DNA from 3 places in the Paenibacillus sp. NMA1017 genome. Region 3 is predicted to be linked to each of the others. Evidence: predicted binding sites of a transcription regulator. Region 3 holds the regulator's gene; each other region holds the start of a gene.
The links. Region 3 encodes Rex, which represses fermentation and respiration genes when NADH is low (regulators of the CRP and FNR family bind a similar motif). Its sites were predicted from a motif close to TTGTGAAATATTTCACAA; they were not measured.

Region 1 (3,288 bases), on a different contig from region 3:
AACATGAAAGTAGCAGTTATCGGATGTACACACGCAGGCACGGCAGCTATCGTCAACACAGCTAAATGTTATCCAGATGCAGAAATTACCGTTTACGAGCGTAATGATAATATTTCCTTTTTATCTTGTGGTATTGCGCTGTATGTAGGTGGTGTCGTCAAAGATCCACACGGCCTGTTTTATTCGTCTCCAGATCAACTGTCTGACCTGGGTGTAGTGACCAAGATGCTTCATGAGGTAACGAGTGTAGATACGGCAGGCAAGACGCTGCATGCACGTAATCTCCAAACAGGTGAAGAATTTACAGACACATTTGATAAATTGATTGTGACCACAGGATCGTGGCCCATTATTCCGAAGTTGGAAGGCATTGAACTTGATCATATTTTGCTCTGTAAAAACTATAATCATTCCAATGAAATCATTGAGAAAGCCCAACACGTACAGAACATTACAGTCGTCGGAGCTGGATACATTGGTGTTGAACTGGTAGAAGCTTTCCAAATGAACGGTAAAAACGTAACCCTGATCGACAGTGCTGATCGTATATTGAATAAGTATTTGGACCGTGAGTATACAGACCGGATTGAAGGTTCCCTGAAGGAACATGGAATTAAGCTGGTACTTGGCGAGACGGTGAGTCGTTTTGAGGGTACGAACGGTAAGGTGAGTAAAGTCGTGACCTCTAAAGGAGAATATGAAACAGAGCTTGTTATTCTCTGCATCGGTTTCCGACCTCAAACGGATCTGCTCAAAGGTCAGGTAGATATGTTGCCTAACGGTGCGATCATTGTGGATAATTATATGCAAAGTAGCTGCCCGGACGTGTTTGCCGCAGGCGACAGTTGTGCAATCCGCTATAATCCGACAGGCAAAACGGCTTATATCCCTTTGGCAACCAATGCAGTTCGTATGGGTACACTGGTAGCACGTAATCTGGTACAACCAACCATTGCCTACATGGGAACCCAAGGAACATCGGGTATCAAAATTTACGAAGACAATATCGCAGGAACAGGCATGACGGAAACGGCGGCAACGGACGAAGGCATGACTGTAGAAGCTGTAACCATTGAAGACAGCTACCGGCCTGAATTTATGCCAACCTCCGAAAAGGTATTACTGAAAGTGGTATATGAGCAGGAGACACGAAGAATTTTGGGTGCTCAAATTATGTCGAAGGTGGATTTGACTCAATCCATTAACACGCTATCCGTAGCGATTCAAAATCATATGACCATTGACCAGTTGGCCTTTGTCGATTTCTTCTTCCAGCCGCATTATAACAAGCCTTGGAATTTCCTGAACGCGGCAGGTTTACAAGCATTGCCTACCATATCCGAGCGGAACCCAGTTACTGTATAATTAGATTTGTCTGTGACATTGTTCATAAGTTTGTCAACAATCTGAGGCGTACGGATGAATCCTTATAGTACAATATAGAGTAGCATAAGGATCAGGGGGGAAGTAGCTTATGGGTTTGTTTTATATCCTTTTTCTTGTAGTCGTGGCGCTGGCAGGCCTCGGTGGAGTTATTTGGTTCTTGAGAGCAGTTGAAAAGGAAGAATACAATTAAATGTAAAGCGCGTAGTAGCGCAGTAGCTGTAATAATACAGAAAGACAGTCCTTTTTCCAAGGGCTGTTTTTTTATAGCTAAGAAAGTGATTTTTTTCACAAACATAATCACTGATTTTAAATAAAATATGAAAGAAGAATATTTTAGTGAAAAGATATTAAAGGAGCGGGGACATATGGCGAGCTATAAACCGGGGCAAATTGCTGAAAAGACGGTGGAAACAGGAGTGGCCAAGGCGAACAACCCGTGGACTGTGGCGGTGGTACTGGGATTTTTGGCAGGTGCATTTATTGCACTCGGGTTTTTGCTGGATATACGTGTTATTGCAAGTGCGCCTAAAGAATGGGGAAGCATTGCCACCTTTATTGGAGCTGCGGTGTTCCCCGTAGGTCTGGTATTAGTTTTGATCGCCGGCGGAGAATTGCTGACCGGCAATATGATGGCGGTCCCTTTGGCGAGATGGGCAGGACGGATTAAGACAGGAGCCATGCTTCGTAATTTGGCGATTATTACGCTCAGTAATTTTGCAGGTGCGTTATTCGTTGCATTTTTCTTTGGGCATGTGCTGGGTTTGACAGAAACGGGCCCTTACTTGGACAAAGTGGTGGATATGGCAGGACATAAGCTACATGAAAGCTTTTTGCAGTCTTTTATATCGGGTATAGGATGTAACTGGCTCGTAGCACTGGCTGTATGGCTGGCTTATAGCACAGACTCAATTGGCGGCAAAATTATGGGGATTTGGTTCCCGACCATGGCCTTTGTCGCTATTGGATTTCAGCACGTTGTTGCCAATATGTTTCTCATTCCGGCGGCTATTTTTGCAGGCCACTTTTCATGGGCAGATTATGTTATGAACTTCATTCCGGTCTGGTTGGGGAATTTGGTAGGAGGTAGCCTGTTTGTGGCTGGAGCCTACTGGTTGGCCTATTTGAAAAAACCTCAAGCCAACGCACATCCAGTGAGTGAATCTCCAACTACTTCTTCGGTTGCACATCAAATCCGTTGAGTGATCCTGCTTAATTACGGTACTTTAAACAGCAATGAACAAAGCAAATCCGCCATGACAGGCCCGGGGGAACGAAACCTGTCATGGCGGATTTTTTTGGGAGTGGTCCATGATTTGGCATGGAGGATGAGTGTGCTCTCGTCCCATAATGCCTTGATCTCTTTTACCCTCGGTAAGATATGATGAAACAGGATGTTGAAAAAAATTATGATTCTTAGAAAATCCGTTTTGCTCTATGCAGCAGACGGATTTTTTAATATTTTGGAGAGCGGCTGTGTGGGAAAATCCTTCTCTTGCCATAGGCCAAAGCTGTGGATATGATAAGATCAGTGTAATTTTTGGAAACGGTAACGGAAAGGAGCATCAACACTATGGATCATCGCAATAGCGCGCCTCCTGAGGCCACGCTTCAACAAGACTTACAAAGGGGACAGCGGATGACGGAGCAGCAGGACGGTATTTTTTCGGCTGTATGCCCGTTAGATTGCCCGGATACGTGTGGGCTCCTGCTTCACAAGGAAAATGGAAAGATAGTCAAGGTGACTGGGAACCCGGATCATCCTATTACCAAAGGGGCTATTTGCAACAAAGTTCGCAATATGACGGAGCGGGTATATGATCCTGATCGGGTGCTCTATCCGTTGAAGCGTATAGGCCCCAAAGGAGAAGGAAAGTTTGAACGAATTAGCTGGGAGGAAGCGGT
Region 2 (3,288 bases), 160 kb from region 3:
AAAATTGAGTCCTGTATTGGCTTGCTATAAAGTAAAAAATGCGGAACAAGGTATTCAACGCGCTGCTGAAGTCGTGGAATTCGGGGGCATGGGTCACTCGTCCGCTATTCATTCGAACGATGAGGATGTTATCGCTCGGTTTGCAAACCGTTTGCAAACAGGACGTATCATTGTAAATGCACCTTCCACACATGGTGCGATTGGCGACATTTACAATACCAATCTTCCTTCGTTGACACTCGGTTGCGGTTCGTACGGTCGTAACTCAACTTCGTCGAACGTATCGGCAGTCAATCTGATTAATGTGAAAAGGGTGGCGAAACGGACGGTGAATATGCAATGGTTCAAAGTACCTTCCAAAATCTATTTTGAAAAAAATTCGACACAGTATCTTGCTAAAATGCCTGATATCACACGTGTAGCCATTATCACAGACCCTATGATGGTACAACTGGGATATGTAGATCGTGTTATTCATTATCTGCATCAACGCCAAACACCAGTAGCTATCGAAGTGTTCTCTGAAGTAGAGCCAGATCCATCGACAGTTACGGTAGAACGTGGTACTGAAATGATGAGACGTTTCCAACCGGATTGCATCATCGCACTGGGCGGCGGTTCGCCAATGGATGCCGCTAAAGGCATGTGGATGTTCTATGAATATCCAGATACTGATTTCAATAACTTAAAACAAAAATTCATGGATATCCGTAAACGGATTTACAAGTACCCACGTCTAGGCCAAAAAGCACAATTTGTAGCGATCCCTACAACCTCGGGTACAGGTTCGGAAGTTACATCGTTCGCAGTAATTACGGACAAAAACTTGGGCAACACGAAGTACCCGTTGGCTGACTATGAGTTGACTCCTGATGTGGCAATTATTGACCCAGTGTTTGTATACTCGCTGCCTAAAACAGCTGTAGCGGACACAGGTATGGACGTTCTGACACATGCTATCGAGGCTTACGTGTCCGTAATGGCTAATGACTACACGGATGGTCTGGCGATTAAAGCCATTCAATTGGTATTCCAATACCTGGAACAATCGGCTCTGACTGGTGATAAGCTGGCTCGTGAAAAAATGCATAATGCTTCTACACTTGCTGGTATGGCATTTGCTAATGCATTCTTGGGTATTAACCACAGTCTTGCACATAAATGGGGTGGACAATACCATACAGCGCATGGCCGTACGAATGCCATTTTATTGCCGCATGTCATTCGCTATAATGCGAAAAAACCGACAAAATTTGCTTCGTTCCCTAAATATTCGCACTTTGTTGCGGATGAGCGTTATGCAGAAATTGCACGCATACTAGGACTGCCTGCACGCACCACCGAAGAAGGGGTTAACAGCTTGATCGAAGCGATCCGTAAGATGAACAAAACACTTGGTATCGAGGAATCGTTCCAACAAATCGGTTTCGATGCGAAGGATTTCGAATCACGTGTAGACTATCTGGCTGACCGCGCATTTGAAGATCAATGTACAACTGCGAATCCTAAGTTGCCACTGGTTACTGAGTTGGCTGATGTCTATCGCAATGCCTTCTACGGACGTTTTGACCAATAATATAATAGGTAAGAAGAGGCTTGTGAAAAAGCATTTTCTCGTTCAATACCGATGCAGGCTCTCTATATAGAGAGCCTGTTGGTTTGGGAAGGGGGGTGAACGGCAAGGCTAAGGATAGGCGCGCAGCTAGGGAAAATAAAGTGATAAAAATCACTCATGTTGTGATTTTTATCACATACTACACTCTATCATTATTCTACAATAAGGGTGTAAGAAAGGTCCCGACACTGAGCGTAAGGCATCGGTGAACAGGCCGGGCTCAAGAAATAGCTTTATCGTGAAAAAAATCACAAGTCCGGAAGACCAAACAATTTGGAGGGATTTACATGTCGGTGATTGAGAGAGAATTACAAGAGCAACAATCTGGCTGGAGAGGTTTTAAAAAAGGCAAATGGACTAGAGAAGTCAACGTCAACGATTTTATTGAAACCAATATCTTACCTTATGTTGGCAATGAAGAATTTTTGGTTGGTCCTACTGCCAACACTACTGCATTGTGGGATATTGTATCCGATCTTACCAAAAAAGAGTTGGCAAACGGCGGCGTGCTTGATGTAGACGTGAATACGCCATCCACTATTATTTCACATAAACCGGGTTATCTAGACCGGGATAAAGAGCAAATTGTCGGTGTACAAACAGATGCTCCATTCAAACGTTCTTTACAGCCGTTTGGCGGAATTCGGATGATGATCGACGCTTGCAAAGCCTATGGTTTTGAAGTACCAGAAAGTATCATTGATATCTTCACTCATATTCGTAAAACTCACAACCAAGGTGTATTTGACGCTTATACGGATGAAATGAGAGCAGCTCGTAAAGCTGGTATCATTACTGGTCTGCCAGATGCATACGGTCGTGGTCGTATTATCGGTGACTATCGTCGTGTAGCTTTGTATGGTGCAGACTTCTTGATCCAAGATAAAAAGCTGCAACTGAAAAGCCTTGAAGTTGATTCCATGGAAGAAGACGTAATTCGTCTGCGTGAGGAAATTTCCGAACAAATTCGTGCTTTGAATGAACTGAAACAAATGGCTGCTGAGCACGGTTTTGATATTTCAAAACCTGCTAACAATGCGAAAGAAGCTTTCCAATGGGTATATTTTGGATATCTTGCAGCAATCAAAGAACAAAATGGTGCAGCAATGTCCTTAGGACGTGTATCTTCCTTCCTTGATATTTACTCTCAACGTGATATGGAAGAGGGTACAATGACAGAAGAACAAGCTCAAGAACTGGTCGATCATTTTGTTATGAAATTGCGTATTGTTAAGTTCTTGCGCACACCTGACTATAATGAACTGTTCAGTGGAGATCCAACTTGGGTTACTGAGTCCATTGGTGGTATGTCCGTAACTGGAGAAACTCGGGTAACTAAAAACAGCTTCCGTTTCCTGCACACTCTCTACAATCTGGGACCTGCACCGGAGCCGAACCTGACTGTACTGTGGTCGGAAAAATTGCCTGAAGGCTTCAAAAAATATTGTGCAAAAGTTTCTATTGAAACTAGCTCCATCCAGTACGAGAATGACGATCTGATGCGTCCGATTTATGGAGACGATTATGGTATTGCTTGTTGTGTATCGGCAATGAAAATCGGTAAACAAATGCAATTCTTTGGTGCTCGTGCCAACTTGGCTAAAGCTCTGCTGTATGCAATTAACGGTGGTAAAGATGAAAAATCTGGCGTCCAAGTAGGGCCTGAATTCCCA
Region 3 (3,288 bases):
TACTGGCTTGAAGCGAGTGGGCAATTCCGTAGTAAATCATTACAATTTTATGCGGTGCCCGTCGATGTGAGCCGCCAGTTGAAAGAAATGTTTTTTGACAAAAAAAGAAGCATTATTCTGACGTCTGCTACCTTATCGGTAGATAAGTCGTTTCAGTACATGATCGATCAGCTCGGCTTGCAGGAGGCCGCAGATCAAGAGCGGCTGATGACTTCGCAGCTCCCGTCACCCTTTAATTACAGGGATCAGGTGTTGCTGGTCATTCCACGGGATTTTCCAAGTGTGAAGGGCAGTGTAGGAGATGCACATTTTGTAGATATGCTCGTTAGCTCTCTAGGAGCGACTGCTCAGGCGACGCGGGGGAGAATGCTTGTTCTGTTTACTTCCTATCGGATGCTCCGGCAAGTTTATGAGCCGCTCAAAGAGGCGTTAGCATCCAGCGAAATTACTGTGCTGGGACAAGGCGTGGACAGTGGGAGTCGCAGCAAGTTAACCCGCCGTTTTCAGGAAGCCAAAGCTTCTGTATTGCTGGGAACCAGTAGCTTCTGGGAAGGCGTCGATATTCCGGGGAAGGCACTGACTTGTCTGGCCATTGTTCGTTTGCCGTTTCAACCGCCAAATCACCCGTTGCTGGAGGCAAAAAGCGAGCTGCTTCAGCAGCAGAAGAAGAATCCATTTATGAAGCTGTCTGTACCACAAGCGGTCATTCGCTTCAAACAGGGATTTGGGCGGTTGGTACGTACAGCGAGCGACCACGGGGTCGTTATCGTTTATGATACGCGTGTGATCGAATCCTATTATGGAAAGCACTTTTTGTACTCGTTACCGGGACCAAAAATGGAGCATATGCCATCGGAGCAAATGGTGCCCCGCATCGCCGAATGGCTCCAATCCGCCCCGGAGACCGAGGCATAACGGACGGACACTGAGTATGTTCGTTACAATTAGGGGGAGCAAGTATGAAATCAGATAAAATTTCAGAGGCTGTCGTACGGAGGTTACCCGTATATTTACGTTATCTGAATGCACTGCACAAACGGGAGGTGGCTACGGTCTCTTCTCAAGAGTTGGGACAGAGGCTAGATTTGAACCCGGCCCAAATCCGTAAAGATCTCGCCTATTTTGGAGATTTTGGTCGGAAGGGTATCGGTTATGATGTTTCTTATCTAATTGAAAAAATACGCCATATCCTGAAAATTGACCAGCAAATTAATGTAGTATTGGTCGGAGCGGGTAATCTGGGGCAAGCCCTTTCGAATTATAACGCTTATTTAAAAGACAATATGAAGATTGTAGCGGTATTTGATGCGTTTCCGGATAAGGTAGGAACCAAGATCAATACTTTGGTCGTTCAACCGATGGATGAACTGGAAGCGACTGTGAAAGAAAAAAACATTCGAATTGGGATTATTACCGTACCTGATTTTGAAGCACAGCACGTGGCTGATAGGCTTATTGAGAGCGGAATTGGAGCAATCCTGAATTTTGCACCGACTACTCTCAAGGCACCGGCCAACATTCGGATTCATGCCACAGACTTTACAACTGATTTGCTTAGCCTCGCTTATTATCTGGAGGACGGAAAGGAAGAAACACAATATGACAGTGAATAAATGGATGATTAAAAACGGCTCTTTTGCCGTAAATGGATCAGAAGCTGGGGTAATCCATGGTTTTATGATTGTGGAGGATAGTCGTATTACTTATATTGGCGAAACCTTGCCTGCGGGTGAGGAAGAGACGGAAGCGATTGATGGTAAGGGCTTATTGTTTTTACCTGGTCTGATCAATACTCATGGTCATGCGGCGATGTCTCTGCTGCGTGGGCATGGAGATGATTTGGCACTTCAAGTATGGCTTCAGGAAAAAATGTGGCCTATGGAAGCCAAGTTTACATCTACAGACGTGTACTGGGGCACATCCTTGTCTGTGCTGGAAATGCTGAAAGGTGGGACAACGACCTTCCTGGACATGTACGATCATATGGATGAGGTGGCTCGTGTAGCTGAAGAGTCAGGTATTCGTGCAAGTCTGATGCGTGGAGCAATTGGACTATGTTCGGAGGAAGAACAGCGGATCAAGCTGGCTGAGGCCGTGACTTTTGCGCGTAACTGGCACGGTAAAGCAGACGGCCGTATTACAACGATGATGTCACCGCATGCGCCATATACATGTCCCCCTGCATTTATTGAAAAATTCGTACAAGCTGCGCATGATCTCGATTTGCCGCTGCATACGCATATGTCTGAGACGATCGCCGAAGTTGAGCAAAACGTACGAGACTACGGTTTGCGTCCAGTTGCACACTTGGATAAGCTTGGCTTTTTCTCCCGTCCTTCGCTTGTTGCTCATGGCGTTCATTTGAACGACGAAGAAATAGCTCTACTGGCGGAACGTGGTGTAGCAGTTTCGCACAATCCAGGTAGCAACTTGAAGCTGGCAAGTGGTGTGGCAAGAGTGCCTGAATTGCTGCGTGCAGGGGTTACTGTTTCTCTCGGAACGGATGGTCCTGCCAGCAATAACAACCTGGATATGTTCGAGGAAATGCGTCTGGCGGCACTTATTCACAAGGGTGTATCCGGTGACCCTACGGCAGTTCCTGCAAGTGAAGCGCTGCGTCTGGCAACAGAATACGGTGCAAAGTCGATTGGTTTAAAAGAAGTAGGAGCGTTGGCAGCAGGCAACAAGGCTGACTTTATCGCGCTGGATCTGAATCAGGCACATTTCTTGCCGCGCACAGATCTTATTTCCCATGCGGTATACTCTGCAAGCGCCAAGGACGTGGCTCATGTGTGGGTAGACGGTCGTCAGGTTGTAAAAAACGGCGAATGCCTGACTATGGACGAGGAACGTATCAAACATGAGGCACAAGCCGCCTTTGAAGGGCTGCTGTCGCGCTAATTCAGGTGTCACATCCCCTTAGAGAGGAAGCACGGGTTTGAAAAATAAGAAAAAATGGATAGCGGTCGCCATATTGGCCGTGATACTGATCCTGGTCAGCATTTTCTGGTATTATTCCTATGTTACTCAAGACCAGGTGGCTGAGAAAAATGCCGCTATCATTAAGGCCAAGCAATCAGGTGGTCTGGTTAGTACGACTCAAACATGGAAGTCTGTGTGGGATCAGGTATATTGGGTGGTTCAAGGGAAAAATGCACAGAATGAAAATATAATGGTGTGGGTTCCTTTTCAAAAAGTGGAAGGACAACCTAATGTACCTGCCGCAGATAATAGCGGTGTTCATACCGAGTTGCTGAAGAACGGAGTCGACGAGCAAAAAATGACGGC

Region 1: a site for Rex is predicted at 1,660-1,677, ahead of AC5ELV_RS11030 (formate/nitrite transporter family protein). Genes of this name have one in related genera too.
Region 2: a site for Rex is predicted at 1,852-1,869, ahead of pflB (formate C-acetyltransferase). Genes of this name have one in related genera too.

Annotation. Positions count from the first base shown of each region.
Region 1 covers NZ_JBZXYR010000003.1:492,662-495,949, forward strand. The annotation lists gene AC5ELV_RS11025 (FAD-dependent oxidoreductase) at 4-1,365, shown strand; gene AC5ELV_RS11030 (formate/nitrite transporter family protein) at 1,752-2,585, shown strand; gene AC5ELV_RS11035 (molybdopterin-containing oxidoreductase family protein) at 2,957-3,288, shown strand, end outside.
Region 2 covers NZ_JBZXYR010000002.1:338,173-341,460, reverse strand. The annotation lists gene adhE (bifunctional acetaldehyde-CoA/alcohol dehydrogenase) at 1-1,576, shown strand, start outside; gene pflB (formate C-acetyltransferase) at 1,903-3,288, shown strand, end outside.
Region 3 covers NZ_JBZXYR010000002.1:182,505-185,792, reverse strand. The annotation lists gene dinG (ATP-dependent DNA helicase DinG) at 1-915, shown strand, start outside; gene AC5ELV_RS05780 (redox-sensing transcriptional repressor Rex) at 960-1,613, shown strand; gene AC5ELV_RS05775 (amidohydrolase) at 1,600-2,901, shown strand; gene AC5ELV_RS05770 (cell wall elongation regulator TseB-like domain-containing protein) at 2,939-3,288, shown strand, end outside.